Regions from separate parts of the Paenibacillus apii genome, predicted to be linked through region 1. Evidence: riboswitches for the same ligand, from Rfam matches in the RefSeq annotation. Region 1 holds a riboswitch; each other region holds the start of a gene.
What was found. A riboswitch is a leader RNA that binds a small molecule or an ion and turns the genes downstream of it on or off. The one in region 1 is predicted to bind cyclic di-AMP.

Region 1 (4,743 bases):
ATAATATCCGCCTGTTCTCTGATGATCAAATTATGAGATTGAGAATGATTCAATGTATGAGAAGCACAGGAATGGGAATTGACATGATTCACCATTATCTCGGCCTCTCAAGGGAAGATAAAATGGAACTGAGAGAGAAGTACTCCATCGTCTTAAATCAAGAAGAAATACTTTTAGCCAAAAAACACGAGATTGAGGCACAACTGGCTCTTATTGAGCACAAAAAAGCTAACTATGAAAAAGATTTAAATGAAGCACAGAACAAACTTGATACTGAAGTATTTAAATTTAATGATGAAACAATCGGATACCCGAATAGGCCATGACCATTCCGTATTCGTTTGCTGCCTCTATGACCTGATCATCACGCAGTGAATTTCCGGTTTGAACCAGGTACCTGACTCCACTTTGAGCAGCTCGATCAATATTATCACGGAAAGGCAGAAAAGCGTCGGAAACATAGGAAACTTCTTTTAAGCCTCTTAGCCAATTTTGCTTCTCAGTTTTCGTAAGCCGATCAGGTACCGCGTTAAAATATTGTGTCCACTGTTTTTCTTCGGCAGGTGTAAAGTCCTCATTAATCCAGCCGTCAATCGCATTATTTACCTCCGTACGGGAGATTCCAGCACAGAAATCCATTTGGTGTACAATCGGATGCAGCCTTAGCCACCAATTGTCCGCTTTTCCCGCTGCAAGTCGTGTACAATGAATTCGTGATTGCTGCCCTGCGCCAATTCCAATTGTCTGGCCATCCAACGCAAAACAAACGGAGTTGGACTGAGTATATTTGAGGGTAATCAGAGCAACGAGAAGATCTCTCTTGGCGTTATCGGGAATTATTTGTTGTGTTGTTACAATGTTCTTAAAGAGTTCCTCTGAAATCTCTATATCATTTCGTTCTTGCTCCATCGTGATACCGAACACAGATCTTGTTTCGATCAGATCAGGTATGTAGTCCGAATTGATCTCTATGATGAGATATTTTCCGTTCTTTTTCTTTTTGAGAAGTGTCAATGCATCCTCATCGTATCCTGGCGCAACAATGATATCGGAGACCTCTTTTTTGAGTAAATTCGCTACGGTCACATCGACCCGATCGCTAAAAGCTGCACAGTCACCAAACGAAGACATTCGGTCCGCCCCTCTGGCTCTTGCATACGCAGTAGCCAAAGGAGACAGTTCCAGACCTTCTACGAAATAAGATTTGACAAGTGACTCACTTAACGGGGAATAAACAGCTGCACCAGCCGGACTTACATGCTTAAACGAGGCTGCTGACGGTTGACCGATACATCGCCTAAGTTCCCGAACAAGCTGAAAAGCATTTAATGCATCTAAAATGTTTATGTAACTTGCATCACCATTTAATATCTTTATGGGCAATGTTCCTTTAGAGTATATTTTCGCCTTATTTTGATGCGGGTTCATGCCATACCGTAGAGCAATCTCCATCTAAATTAATCCCCTTTCAGATTTTCGCAAAATAAAAAAGTATTTGAACTTAAGTCCAAATACTTTGCCCAGGCGAACGGCTGTTATTCTGTGTGCTTCCTCGTGGTTCACCACGTTTACGCCAGTTGCACACACCAAAATTTCACTTTAACTATATCCAGATATTCCTAAAAAAGCAAGCTCGGTTTGCCATTTCTCGATGTGGCGCTTTTCAAACTCTTGGTCACTTAAACTTCTCAAATTCGTTTCTCAACCAGTGCTGATTCTGATGCTCAATATACTGTTCCATTCGAATCAATAAATCAACCAGCTCAGGCTTCGGCTCGGTACCTGCCGCTTTTGGCATCCTTGGTCTATTCCCCCTTTCCCCTGGTTGCTCAGAAACACTATCTTTATATTCTAAATCGATTAGTGGATTGGCCTGCGTATACTTCTTTAAGCGAATCATGGTCTTATAGGGTTCGACGAGGACTTCCAACGGGTCTTTGTTTTTTTTGACAGGGACAATACGATCCATCATCACATTGGGAAATGCGATCCGCCGATCGGCAAGTTCTTGAAAAGACGGAGTCAGATGGCGGTACACCGAATTCTTTAGATGCTGGCCGTTTCCTTTTCCATTCTTACAGGCAATGGCATGCAGAGGCTTCCCCTGGCCTCCTTCTTTTTGCAGCCGAAGTTCAATCCCCTGGGCAATGGGTCCCGCGATATCTTTAAGTGCCGAAAGACCTACAGCAGTTGTGACAATCTCCGCACCGGCAACCGCCTCCGCCACTTCCCCGGTATGATCCAAATGAATCGCCGATACGTTATCCACCATAAAGCTATCCCGGATTGAAATCGAGGAGATTAAGACTGTTACCAAGGAAAGTTTTGACTTTTTCGAGGGGCCAGGGTTATACTTTACCCACGCTTAGTTTTCAACCATGTGTTGAAAAGCGGGGGAACCAGTCTTTTGGGGCGAATCATTCCCTTTGGGAATGTAGGGTACCATCTTACCCGAGTCCGTCAGCTAACCTCGTCAGCAGTGGATGGGTCTAATTTTCTGCTTGAATAATTAGAGACCCTTACCAAGGGTCTCTTTTTTCATCCTCTTGTCTGACTATGGAAGGATTGTGCCGCAATGGCTCCCCCTCAAGCAAATCCCTGAATCGAAGGAGTGTTTGAGGTGAAAAAGGTGAAGTACATAATGGATCTGAACAAAGTTGATATGTTATCCGATGTCGAAAAAGAAGAACTTCGGCAAATTGCTGACACGTTCGCCTTTCGGGTGAATGACTACTACCTCTCCCTGATCGACTGGGAGGATCCTAATGACCCTCTTCGGAAACTCGTCATTCCGAGTAAAGGCGAGCTGCATGAGTACGGGCGTTGGGATTCCTCAGACGAAGAGGCCAATTATGTGGCGCCGGGGTGTCAGCACAAATACACGACAACCGCTCTTCTACTCGTCTCGGAAGTATGCGGAGCTTACTGCCGCTATTGCTTCCGGAAGCGTCTCTTCCGAAATGACGTCAACGAGGCTGTGGTCAACCTGTCCGCAGCTTTTGATTACATCTCTGGTCATCCAGAAATTAATAACGTCCTGCTGACAGGCGGGGACAGTCTTATCCTCTCTACCTCAAGACTGGCATGCATCATCGAACGTCTTAGAAGCATCGAGCATGTCAAAATTATACGCCTGGGCTCCAAAATGCCCGCTTTCAATCCCATGCGTATTTACGGTGATGGGGAACTGCTGGATCTGATTCGCCGCTATTCCACAGAAGACAAACGCATTTATATCATGGCTCATATTAATCACCCCCATGAGATTACTCCCGAAGCTAAAAAAGGCTTTAAAGCTCTTCATGATGCCGGCGCCATCGTCGTCAATCAAACCCCGATACTGAAGGGTATCAACGACGATCCAGCAGTTCTGGGCGAACTTCTCGACCGCCTTTCCTGGGCTGGTGTGACCCCCTATTATTTCTTTGTGAACCGGCCGGTTGCCGGAAACCGGGACTTCACCCTCTCTCTTGAGCAAGTTTACAACATTGTTGAACAGGCTAAAGCACGGACTTCCGGACTTGGAAAAAGAGTTCGGCTTTCCATGAGCCACTCCTCCGGAAAGATTGAAATACTGGCAATACAGGATGGGAAAGCTTATCTTAAATATCACCAATCCAAATTTAATGAGTACGGGAAGTTTATGATCCTCGATTGTCCGAAAGAAGCCGAATGGTTCGATGACCTTCCAGGAAGTAAAGAGATATTGAAATCCAATGAAATGATTTTTCACTAATTTTTTTAGTTGTAATACCGGTTTATTAAACAAATGGTTCAGGGTTTTGGTTTAAAAAAAGTTAAATCAGCAAGCGGAAGAATGATGAAGTTACTAAAGGACTACAACCTTTTTAGTAATTACTGATCGTGATTGTGTGAGATTTTAAATGAGAAAACATCGTGAATATGGACTTTTGAAAATGGCGAGGAAATAAATCCAGAGCAGAAACAAAAGGAATGTTCGGCGGCTGTAAAGGAGAAGGGCATTACCATTAGCATCTCCAGAAGGGAACGCCGTTGATAATACCCCCATAGAGTCTTTTCATTCCACGCTAAAGTCTAAAGCGTTCTATCTCTAAGGGTTAACCTGTACAATGAATACCAGTTACCAGTGGATTTCCGGCGATTGGCTGCTTAATCTTTCAAGGTCATTTGATCCCTGTTTCAAAAACGGGGGTCAGTCCCTTGAACTCAGTGAAAGGTCTTAATTAAATCTCAGCGTAAGTCCAATTCCTTTTTTTAATCCCGCAAAATACTCTTCATCCGAAAATATTCTTCTTCTGTGATTTCCCCTCTTGCAAATCGCTCGTCCAAGATTCTTTCTGGAGTGTTGCTATTGTAACGTGAATTTCCTTCTCCCCTTACCCATCTTATCACCAAATAAATTACACCCAAGATCAAAAGAAAATTGATGATTAATCCAAACATTCCGAACCCAAAACCATAACCCATCATCATTTTTGCCTCATCCCTTCATCGAATTATGGGAAGCCGAACACGAACGGTTGTCCCCTTATTAATCTCACTTTCCACATGTATAGATCCGGAATGAGCATCTACAATCGCTTTTACAACGGCAAGTCCTATTCCCGCTCCGCCTGTCTTCCGGTTTCTTGATTTCTCCCCGCGGTAAAAACGTTCAAAGATATATGGAAGTTCCTCTTCAGTGATTCCCATCCCGGGATCGGATACGATGACGACGCCTTCTGCTTTTTCCTTTGATACTTCAATATGAATACTTCCTGA
Region 2 (4,743 bases), on a different contig from region 1:
GGCTCCCTTGTCAATGACAGGAGCCAGTTATCCGGGTATAAGTTTCGGCAAAAGAAGTGCGTTCCATTAAACAACTTTTTGGTCTGCCAGACTGTAAGGAAGACAGAGCGGCAATCCCGATCGCGGATCTTCGACAATGTCCGCCTCGATCCCAAACACTTCGCGCAGGACATCCGGAGTCATCACGTCCGCCGGAGCGCCTTCGCTGATTACCGTGCCCGATTTGATCGCCACCATATGATGCCCAAAACGGGAAGCGTGGTTCAAATCATGTACGACCATGATAATTGTCCGGCCCTCCCGCTCATTCAGCACCTGTAGAAGCTGAAGCACCTCAAGTTGATGCGCCATATCCAGAAAGGTTGTCGGTTCGTCCAGAAATAAAATATCCGTCTGCTGGGCCAACGCCATGGCAATCCACGCGCGCTGCCGCTGTCCGCCGGACAGACGCTCAATCGGCCGGTCACTGAAAGCGTCCATCCCGGTAACTTCAAGGGCTGAGGAAATGATTCTCCGGTCTTCCGCGTTAAGTGAGCCGAAGCCCTTCTGATGCGGATAACGTCCGTAGCTCACCAGCTCGGAAACGGTCAAGCCGTCTGGAGCGGTCGGATTTTGCGGCAAAATCGCGAGCTGCCGGGCAACTTCCTTCGTCGATTGGGTATGAATTGACTTACCGTCCAGCAGCACAGTGCCGCTTGTCGGCTTCATCAGCCGGGCCATCGTCTTCAGGATCGTCGATTTTCCCGAACCGTTGGCTCCTACCAGAGCCGTAATTTTCCCGGTCGGCACCGACAGATTGAGATCCTTGACAATTATCGATTCCGCGTAGCCGATATTTAATTGATTCGCATGCAAACGTTCCATCGTTAACCATTCACCCCTTAATCTTGTCAACTCAAATGATAATGATTATCATTATGCGTGTCAAGCATAGTAATGGCAGCGCACTGCTTGTACTTATTACATACAAAAAAAAAGCTGTCGCCAGAGACATTCTCCGGCAGCAGCTTTCCGCTAGCGGGCAGATCGCCCGGTTATTTATTCAAGTGGTAAGGAACCGTTGCAACGACAATATCCTTGTGGTTCATGAGATAGGTCCGGATAAATACGCTCGTCTGGTTATGCAGTATCGCCTGCCACCAGTGCTTCGTAATAAACTGCGGAATCAGAATCGTAATATGATCGGTCGCGGCATTCTTCCATTCCACCGTATCAATAAATTTAACCAGCGGACGCATGACGCTGCGGTACCGGGAACGAAGCACGATCAGCCGAACGCCGGGATCCCATTCCTCCCACTTTGCCTCCATCTTGCGGATTTCTTCTTCGTCGAAGCCAACATAGACAGCCACCACATTGTCGGTCAGGGATTTGGCATAGCTGATCGAATTCAGCACCGCACGCGTTACGGCCGATACCGGAATTACAATCGTGCTGCCTTTAATACACGGCTTATCCTTATCCAACTGAATCCGGAGCTCGTCTGCGGTGTTCTGATAGTGACGATGAATACGGAAGAAAATCAACATAACGATTGGCAAGAAGATGAAGGCCACCCATACGTTCGAGAATTTGGTGATCACAAAAATCAGCGTAATGGTCAAGGTGGTCAGCATGCCGACCGTATTGACGGCAAATTTCGCCTTCCAGCCCGCCGGCTTCAGCTTCTTCCAGCGGATCATCATCCCAAGCTGGGACAACGTGAACGGAATAAATACACCGACGGCATACAGCGGGATCAGATTATCGGTTTCACCATGGAACGCGGCCACGAGAAGCGCGGAAGCCACCCCGAGGAAAATAATGCCGTTAGAGAAACCAAGGCGGTCGCCGCGAACCATAAAGGCATGCGGCAGGTATTTGTCTTTGGCCAGCATGAACGACAGCAGCGGGAAGGCCGAGTAGGCCGTGTTGGCCGCCAGGAACAGGATCACCGCAGTGATCGCTTGAATGAAATAATACAGGACGCCCCGTCCGAAGGTCGATTCGGCAATTTGCGAAACCACCGTTTCCTTGATGTTCGGAGTAATGCCATACCAGTAAGCCAGCAGCGTAATGCCGGTGAACATGAATCCAAGGATCCCCCCCATCATGGCGAGGGTTTTGGCGGCATTTTTTTCCGCGGGCGCCTTAAAGTTCGGAATGGCGTTGGACACCGCTTCAACACCGGTCAGGGCCGAACAGCCGGAGCTGAATGCCTTCAGTAGCAGGAACAGGCTGACATTGGATACCGCAGTGCCGATTTCGGGCACCGCAGCATGGCCGCCGCTATAGGCATATTTGATCAGCCCGGAGACGATCAGAACTACGATGGACAAGACGAACAGATATACCGGTATGGCAATGAAAGATGCCGACTCGGTTACGCCGCGAAGATTAATAATGGTTAAAATAATGATTACCGTGACAGCGATGGCCACCGTATGGTCGTGCAAATTCGGAAATGCCGAAGTGATCGCATCCGTACCAGCCGAGGCGCTAACAGCAACCGTCAGGATGTAATCCACAAGCAGGGAACCGCCTGCAAGCAGTCCCGTGGAAACGCCGAGATTATCCTTGGCTACGATGTAGGCTCCCCCGCCTTGGGGATAAGAGAAAATCGTCTGCCGGTAGGATAAAATCAGAATTGCCAGTAGTCCCAATACCGCAAGTGCAATCGGCAATGAATACCAGATAGCTGTAAAACCGGCTGCTATCAGCACAATCAAAATCTGTTCCGTTCCGTAGGCGACCGACGAAAGAGCGTCCGACGACAGAACGGCTAGTGCCTTCACTTTGGTTAACTTTTCCTGGTCGAGTTCGGTTGATTTTCTGGGACGACCGATCAATAGTCGTTTTACTCTGCTTACCATTTGGATACAGGTCCTCTCTTTTGTGAGTTGAAACGGTAGTACCGCGCGCCGTTTTCAGTGGTGGATTTTCATAAATAAGGGCACAAAAATAAGCATACGGAAATGACCGCATGCTTATGCATGATCATTATCCCACTGTTGCTTACGAGGTTAGCTGGCGGATTCGGGCTGTGGAAGCCCTACGGACCGAAGGTTCGGTACCGATTCACCCCGTTGGCCGCATAGGCGGTCAAGTTGGTTCCCCCGTTTTTCCATCTGGAAAATTCAGCGCATATTCAACTTCTCACAAGGTCTAATATTAGTCTATAATCCTATAGCCGTAAACAGTGAAAATGATGAAAAAGAAATGAAAAACGGACCAATTCACGCAAATTTCCTTCAGGAGATATTCATGTCGCTCATTATCTTGTATTATCCCTGCAGCACGGGTTTTTATGTCCATTAAAGAAAAAAATTGCGCGCTATGCATGGGTTCCGTCCTCCACCTCTTCCGTTTCCGCTTCCTCCTCACGCTCTCTGACGTTCCACAGCAGCAGGACTATAAGAATAAAAGCCGTCAGCGCAAGCAGCGGAATTGTCACAAATCCGAAAAAATTCAGGTAATCTTTCGTACATGGAACACCGACTGTACAAGGAAGAACTTTGCCTAGCGCCGGAATTTTCTGTTCCGCGTAATGATACAGCGATATGCTGCCACCAATGGTACACAGCGGAAGGATATAAGAAATAATCTTCTTATCATTCCGGTAAGTCGCTATGCCGAGAAGAAGCACCTGAGGGTACATGAAAATCCGCTGGAACCAGCAGAGCTTGCATGGCTCATATTTCAACACCTCGCTTAAATAGAGGCTGCCGGCTGTGGCAACCAGGGATACAAACCAAGCTAGGTAGAGACCATGCCGACTCAAGAAGCCGGAGAATGCTTTCATTCTGTCTCAACCGCCTTGGACGCCGTCTCAATCTCTTTGACGATCGCTTCAAGATTGAAAGGCTCACTGGTCTTTATACCATTAATAAACAGCGAGGGTGTGCTTGTAACATGGCTGCTCTCCGCAATCGCGTTATCGCTTGCCAGCTCATTGGCATAGGTCCGCTCCTCAATATCCTTGCGCAGCAGATTGTAATCGATGTCAATCTTTTCTTTTTGCGCAAGCTCCACCAGGAACTCCTCCGTCGCCCACTCGGTATTCTCGTCCCCCTGATTGGCGTACAGGGCATCGTAATATTTCCAGAACTCTTCGCTGTTCTGATGGTATACCGACAGCGCCGCCAATGAAGCGGTCTCGGAATCGGGCCCGATGAAGGACATATTGACAAAATATAGGGCGGCTTCGCCTTTGTCGATGTAATCCTCTACAAGCTGCGGCTTGACTTCACCGGAGAACCGGGCGCAGGCCGGACATTTAAAATCTCCAAATTCCACCAGTTTGACTGGCGCATCCGCCGCCCCAAGCCTTGGGAGCTTATCGTACGGAAAGGATACCGGACTCGATGGACTCCCGGGGCTGCCCGTATTTTTCGAAGCCAGTACAAACATCGCGGCAAAAAGAACCACTACGAGCAGTATCCCAACCGTTAATAGGATGAACGTCTTTTTCTTTTGCCTTTGCAGCTGGGCCTTGCGTCTTTCCTGAATCGAGGCCGAGGAGGCCCGGGTGCTTTGTTTCGATTTGCTCAAGATTAAAGTTCCTTTCTGTCCTGCCGGACCGGAGTAAGGGAATAATGGTTATTAGCAGAAAAATTATATAATCATTGAACCGGCTTTGGCAAACGGGGCGCCTTCCCTCTTAAACGCTTTCATTCCACTTGCAAAAAAAGAACGCCTCTAAAGCTGCTTGCTTTAGGGGCGCCCTGGGACAACTATTAGTGCTGACTTTCCATTCTTGAGCGA
Region 3 (4,743 bases), on a different contig from region 1:
CTGACCAAAGCGGTTGAGCGTATACCGGACAGTTATCTTTTTTTCGAAATGGAACCGGACGAATGGCAGGAGCTGCCCCGTGAGTCCAAGCTCGAAGTATGGGAAGCGCTGGCGGAGGATCTATTCTATGCCCTCGGAAATGAGGCGGTAATCCAGGTTGGCAGCGGCGTCGTCATATACGACAAGGATGCGCATCGCATCAATATTTTGGTCGGTGAAGAAGATTTGGAATCGGTTTCGTTGATCTAGGCAGGAAGAAGCAGCAACGCCGGATTTGCCGCATTCCTCCCTCCATGTTAAAATTGGTAGTGTCTGAGGTATATTTGCCGGGATTCAAGAATACATTAAACCGAAAATAAGCGTTTTTCCTGGCGCATCCCTTGGACGTAAGACCTGAGGGATGTTTTGTTTAACGGGAAGGCGAATGGAACCTAAACGGCTGCTTTTTTAAGGAGGAAACATAAAGTGTTATTAACTGAGGGAGAACTGCAGGAGCAGGTGGGCAGGCTGGAAGGCTGGAAGCTGGACAGCGGGGCCATCGTACGCAAATACATGTTCAACGATTTTATGAAGGGCATTGCATTCGTGGACGAGGTGGCTGCCATCTCGGAGGCGTTCGACCATCATCCGCATATCACAATCGATTATAAAACGGTCATTCTGCGGCTTACGACAAACGAGGAGGGCGGCATTACCGCGCTTGACGTGCGTGAAGCCCATGAGTTTAATGAGGCGTTCGAGAAGACCCGTTAAATAGACGACAAGAGAAGAATGTTATGAAAAATACGCCCCTGTGCCGGGAAGCATGAAGCCTTCCGCGCAGCGGCGTATTGTTGTTTCGGCGCTTATTTTTGCTCGGACAGCCACATGGCGACGTGGGCAATCTCCTCGGGGGCCAGCTTATCCTTAAAGGATGGCATTTGTCCCCGTCCTTTGGTCACGATGCTGTAAATCTGCTCGGCCGTTTTCTCGCCGCCTATCTTCTGCAGATTCGGTCCGACTCCGCCCTGAAGCTGATCGCCATGGCAGGTGATGCAGTTGGCTTTTACGGTCGCTTCGGCTTTGGCGGGATCGGCTGTAACGCTTGGCATGGCCTCATTGTTCTGCTCGGAGACCTGCTCTTTTCCGGGCAGAGTGAACATCAGGATAACCGCGAAGGCGCAGGCAGCGAAAAATAATCCGCTCATGATCCACTTTTGCATCCCCAATCGTCCTCCCCTGTGTAAGCTGCTCCTCTAATTATAACGGATGGTAAAGCGTTATCATAGGGTTTGTGTCAAAAAATTGAACGATGGGCGGCGGGGCTTAGCTTTCAAGGAAGGACTTATCATAGACCATGCAGTAAAAAGGTTTTTCACCGCTTGGCGTCCGGCGTTCGTAAGTGTCGGTGATCGTAAAGCCGCTTTTGCGGTAGGCCCGGATGGCTCTTTGATTCCAGGTCAGAACTTCAAGATCGATCTCCCGGCTGGGATAGCGCTTCAGCGCCTCCTTCACAATCGCTCCGACAAACAAATGGCCGAGGCCTTGCCCGCACAAATCGGGACGCATGCCGATGCCAAGACGCACCGTGCCTTCCATTGGAAAGAGCTGGGCGAAGCCGCAAAGTTCGTTCTCTTCGTTCAAGACCGAGACATACTGCTCCCTCCGAATCCGCGGGTCCCCGAACTCAATGCCGAGTGCCTCCATTTGATCCCAGGACAGCCAGCCGTAAATATTGTAGGGCGCCTTGTAATGCCAACCGCAGATGTCTCTGGCATGCGCAGATGTCATGGGCCCGACATGGAAGATGACGTTGGAGCTAATCATTCGTTCAGCGACCTCCTCTCCCCGGTAAGGGAAACCTATATATTAAATTATATACAAAAAAAGGCGATTTCGACGCAAAAACTTTGCAGCCCGGAAAGAGAGCATGGGAGCGCAGGTGATTTCAGGAGTTATGGCCGGGGGGAAATGGCGTGTTTGACGAATCCAGGAGGGGGTATTATACAAGTAACAACTTTAATAGTTCTTATAAAAAAACAAAAACCCTCGCCGGGGCTGAGCCAGGCAGGGGTTCTGCGGTCACTCTTACTGCACATCATCATTGTCTACGGAATCAACGGCTGCGGATTGATAGGCACTGGAGGCCATAACCCGTTTGGCGCCAACAAAACGATTGACATAATAGCTGTCGTTCAGGGAAGTAATGGTAACGCCCTTCGAAGACGAAGCATGGGCGAATTTACCGGAGCCGACGTAAATGCCGACATGGGAAACGCCTTTACCCGTGGTGTTAAAGAATACAAGATCGCCTGCTCTCAGTTCACTGCGGGATACCGCATCTCCCATTCTGAATTGGGAGCCCGACTGATGCGGCAGATCAATGCCTATCTTATTGAATACATACATGGTAAATCCGGAGCAATCGAACCCGCTTGTGCTCGTGCCGCCGGATACATACTTGGTTCCAATGGCGTCGTCAATCACTTTATCCATTTTGGAATCCGCAAAGGCGCTGCCTGCTCCGAGTGTGAGAACGATGGAAAAGCTGAGGAATGCTGCTGCCAACTTCTTCTTCAAAAAGATTGACTCCTTCCAAATGCCTGCGAGGTTAGCTTAAGGATTCGGTAGAAGGTCCCCTATGACCCCTCTATTGGACAGGAGGTCAATTCACCCAAAGATGGTTCCCCCGCTTCCCTAATGGTTAGGGAACTCGGCACATACGATATAGTGTTCGGATTATGTCCTATAAATCATGACAAATTTATCGTCAAAACGTTAATATTCATTACAAAAATGTTACTATAAACTTATAGCGCTTATTGTAACAAACCTTTTGTTGCTTGGCAATCACTTTTAACATAGCAGAATTCGATTTTATAGCGCTTACATTTCAGAATTCGCTTGAAATCCCTGGATAAAAATCGCGTTTTTATGCTAAAAAAAATTTTTCAGCGCCGATTTTTGCAAAATCTGTTTCAAGCCGCCGAATGAAGTGTAGCTAAACTATATACAGGAAAAAGGGAAGAACCCGGAACGGATGATCTGGATCATATTCCGGGCAGGATAATCAATCGTAAGCCACCGCCTGGTAGGCTTTGGTGTTCATGACACGCTTGGCGCCGACATAACGGTTGGCCCAGTAGGACTGGTTAAGCGAGCTGATGGTTACGCCGCGCGAAGAAGAGGAGTTCGCGAATTTGCCATTGCCGACATAAATGCCGACATGGGAAACGCCGCTGCCGAGCGTATTGAAGAAGACAAGATCTCCCGATCGCAGTTTGCTGCGCGATACGGAGGTTCCCACTTTGAATTGCGCTTTGGATGTACGAGGAATGTTAAGTCCTAATTTGGTGAATACATATTTGGTAAATCCGGAGCAATCGAAACCGGCTGTGCTCATTCCACCGGTTTTATATGAGGTTCCCAAAGTTTTTGCAATGACCGTGTCCATTTTCGAATCTGCGAAAGCGCTTCCTGTACCCAAGGTGAAAGCCATCACAAGGCCCAGCGCAGCGGCTGCGAGTTTTTTCTTGATATGTTGACCTTTCAAAGCTTATGTTCTCCTTCCAATGCCTGCGTGGTTAGCTTAAGGATTCGGTTTGAAGGTTCCCTATGACCTCTTTGGTTACAAGATCAATTCACCCAAAAAAATGGTTCCCCCGCTCCCCGGTGCCCGGGAATTTGGCTAGTTATGCACCAGAACAATCGACTTGATTTATCATCATACGACAAAATAACAAAATAGTTTAAAATGATTACAAACTTGTTACCTTAGCACAAGGCTCATTGTAGCAGAGGATTTGCGGTTTGGCAAATTTATTTCAGAGGACGAAATGTTGGAAAATATCAAAATAAAAAAGAGTTCGGATTCCTGTCACGGAATTTGAACTCTTTTTGCTTGCTTCGGTATATAAATTTAGGAAACCTTCGTTTTGCCGCGCCATAGATGATACTGCGCCGCCAGCCCCCACAAAGCGAATAGGGTGGAAGGGAGAGGCGCAAGCTGCCTGATGAGAAAAGCGAGCAGTCCGGGGCAGAGGATCCCCGTTACCGCGCATATAAGGAAGATCAACAGTCCCGCGAGTCTGAACAGAATCCGCAGCGCCGCGGCGGGGAGGAAGCATCGCAGGGCCGTCAGCAGGGAAGCGAATAGCCCGGCGCCAGCGGTATAACCGAACTGCATATACAGCAGAATCTGGCGAATGATAAACACGTAGAGCAGCCATCCGAGAATGAACGGCAGCAGCTTCAGGAGCAGCCCCGGCTCCCAGTAGGAGGACAGGATGAGTCTGCGCCCCTCGGGGAGAAGCCAGTATAGGGGAAGAAGGGACAAGGCCCATTCAGCGGCGCTGAAGAGCAGGACGGGCAGACCGTATTTTTTCATGCCGGGAAAAAAGAACAGCCCGCGCTCGCCCCTGCTCTCCTGATGCAGCTCATGCAGGAGTCCGGCTCGTATGAACGGCGTCGCCAGCAGGCGCACGCCCGCCAGAACAAGCAGCGTCCACAGCCAGCGCCGCACGTCGGGCTCGGAAGTCAGGCTGAATTGGGCGTCGATATAATACAGCAGCCTGCCTATCGCGCTGCCGCCGGCATTCTCGGAAGGGTACCGCAGAAGCGCGGGAACGACGGCGGACCTTACGAAGCGGTACAGAAAATACCCCCAGAGCAGCCGGTAGATAAACAGCAGAATCAGAATATACAGCTGTTCCTTGACGCTGCCCCAGCCGCGGGTTATATAAGATCTCATTTCATTTCACCTCA

Region 2: another riboswitch for cyclic di-AMP. It lies ahead of G5B47_RS00625 (APC family permease); the one in region 1 lies ahead of G5B47_RS17375 (KamA family radical SAM protein).
Region 3: another riboswitch for cyclic di-AMP. It lies ahead of G5B47_RS24565 (C40 family peptidase); the one in region 1 lies ahead of G5B47_RS17375 (KamA family radical SAM protein).

What each region holds. Positions count from the first base shown of each region.
Region 1 is NZ_JAAKGU010000008.1:166,941-171,683, forward strand. It holds gene G5B47_RS17360 (MerR family transcriptional regulator) at 1-326, shown strand, start outside; gene G5B47_RS17365 (phosphoribosylaminoimidazolecarboxamide formyltransferase) at 289-1,452, opposite strand; ZMP/ZTP riboswitch at 1,512-1,591, opposite strand; gene G5B47_RS25380 (mannitol dehydrogenase family protein) at 1,676-2,272, opposite strand; cyclic di-AMP (ydaO/yuaA leader) riboswitch at 2,353-2,494, shown strand; gene G5B47_RS17375 (KamA family radical SAM protein) at 2,621-3,736, shown strand; partial or broken gene G5B47_RS26205 (IS3 family transposase) at 3,953-4,073, shown strand; gene G5B47_RS17380 (SHOCT domain-containing protein) at 4,237-4,455, opposite strand; gene G5B47_RS17385 (sensor histidine kinase) at 4,471-4,743, opposite strand, start outside.
Region 2 is NZ_JAAKGU010000001.1:117,427-122,169, forward strand. It holds gene G5B47_RS00620 (ABC transporter ATP-binding protein) at 67-864, opposite strand; gene G5B47_RS00625 (APC family permease) at 1,035-2,852, opposite strand; cyclic di-AMP (ydaO/yuaA leader) riboswitch at 2,977-3,132, opposite strand; gene G5B47_RS00630 (disulfide oxidoreductase) at 3,314-3,781, opposite strand; gene G5B47_RS00635 (DsbA family protein) at 3,778-4,530, opposite strand.
Region 3 is NZ_JAAKGU010000019.1:14,826-19,568, forward strand. It holds gene G5B47_RS24545 (hypothetical protein) at 1-249, shown strand, start outside; gene G5B47_RS24550 (4a-hydroxytetrahydrobiopterin dehydratase) at 466-753, shown strand; gene G5B47_RS24555 (c-type cytochrome) at 846-1,202, opposite strand; gene G5B47_RS24560 (GNAT family N-acetyltransferase) at 1,306-1,806, opposite strand; gene G5B47_RS24565 (C40 family peptidase) at 2,068-2,559, opposite strand; cyclic di-AMP (ydaO/yuaA leader) riboswitch at 2,565-2,708, opposite strand; gene G5B47_RS24570 (C40 family peptidase) at 3,050-3,517, opposite strand; cyclic di-AMP (ydaO/yuaA leader) riboswitch at 3,538-3,679, opposite strand; gene G5B47_RS24575 (hypothetical protein) at 3,899-4,729, opposite strand; gene G5B47_RS24580 (M1 family metallopeptidase) at 4,741-4,743, opposite strand, start outside.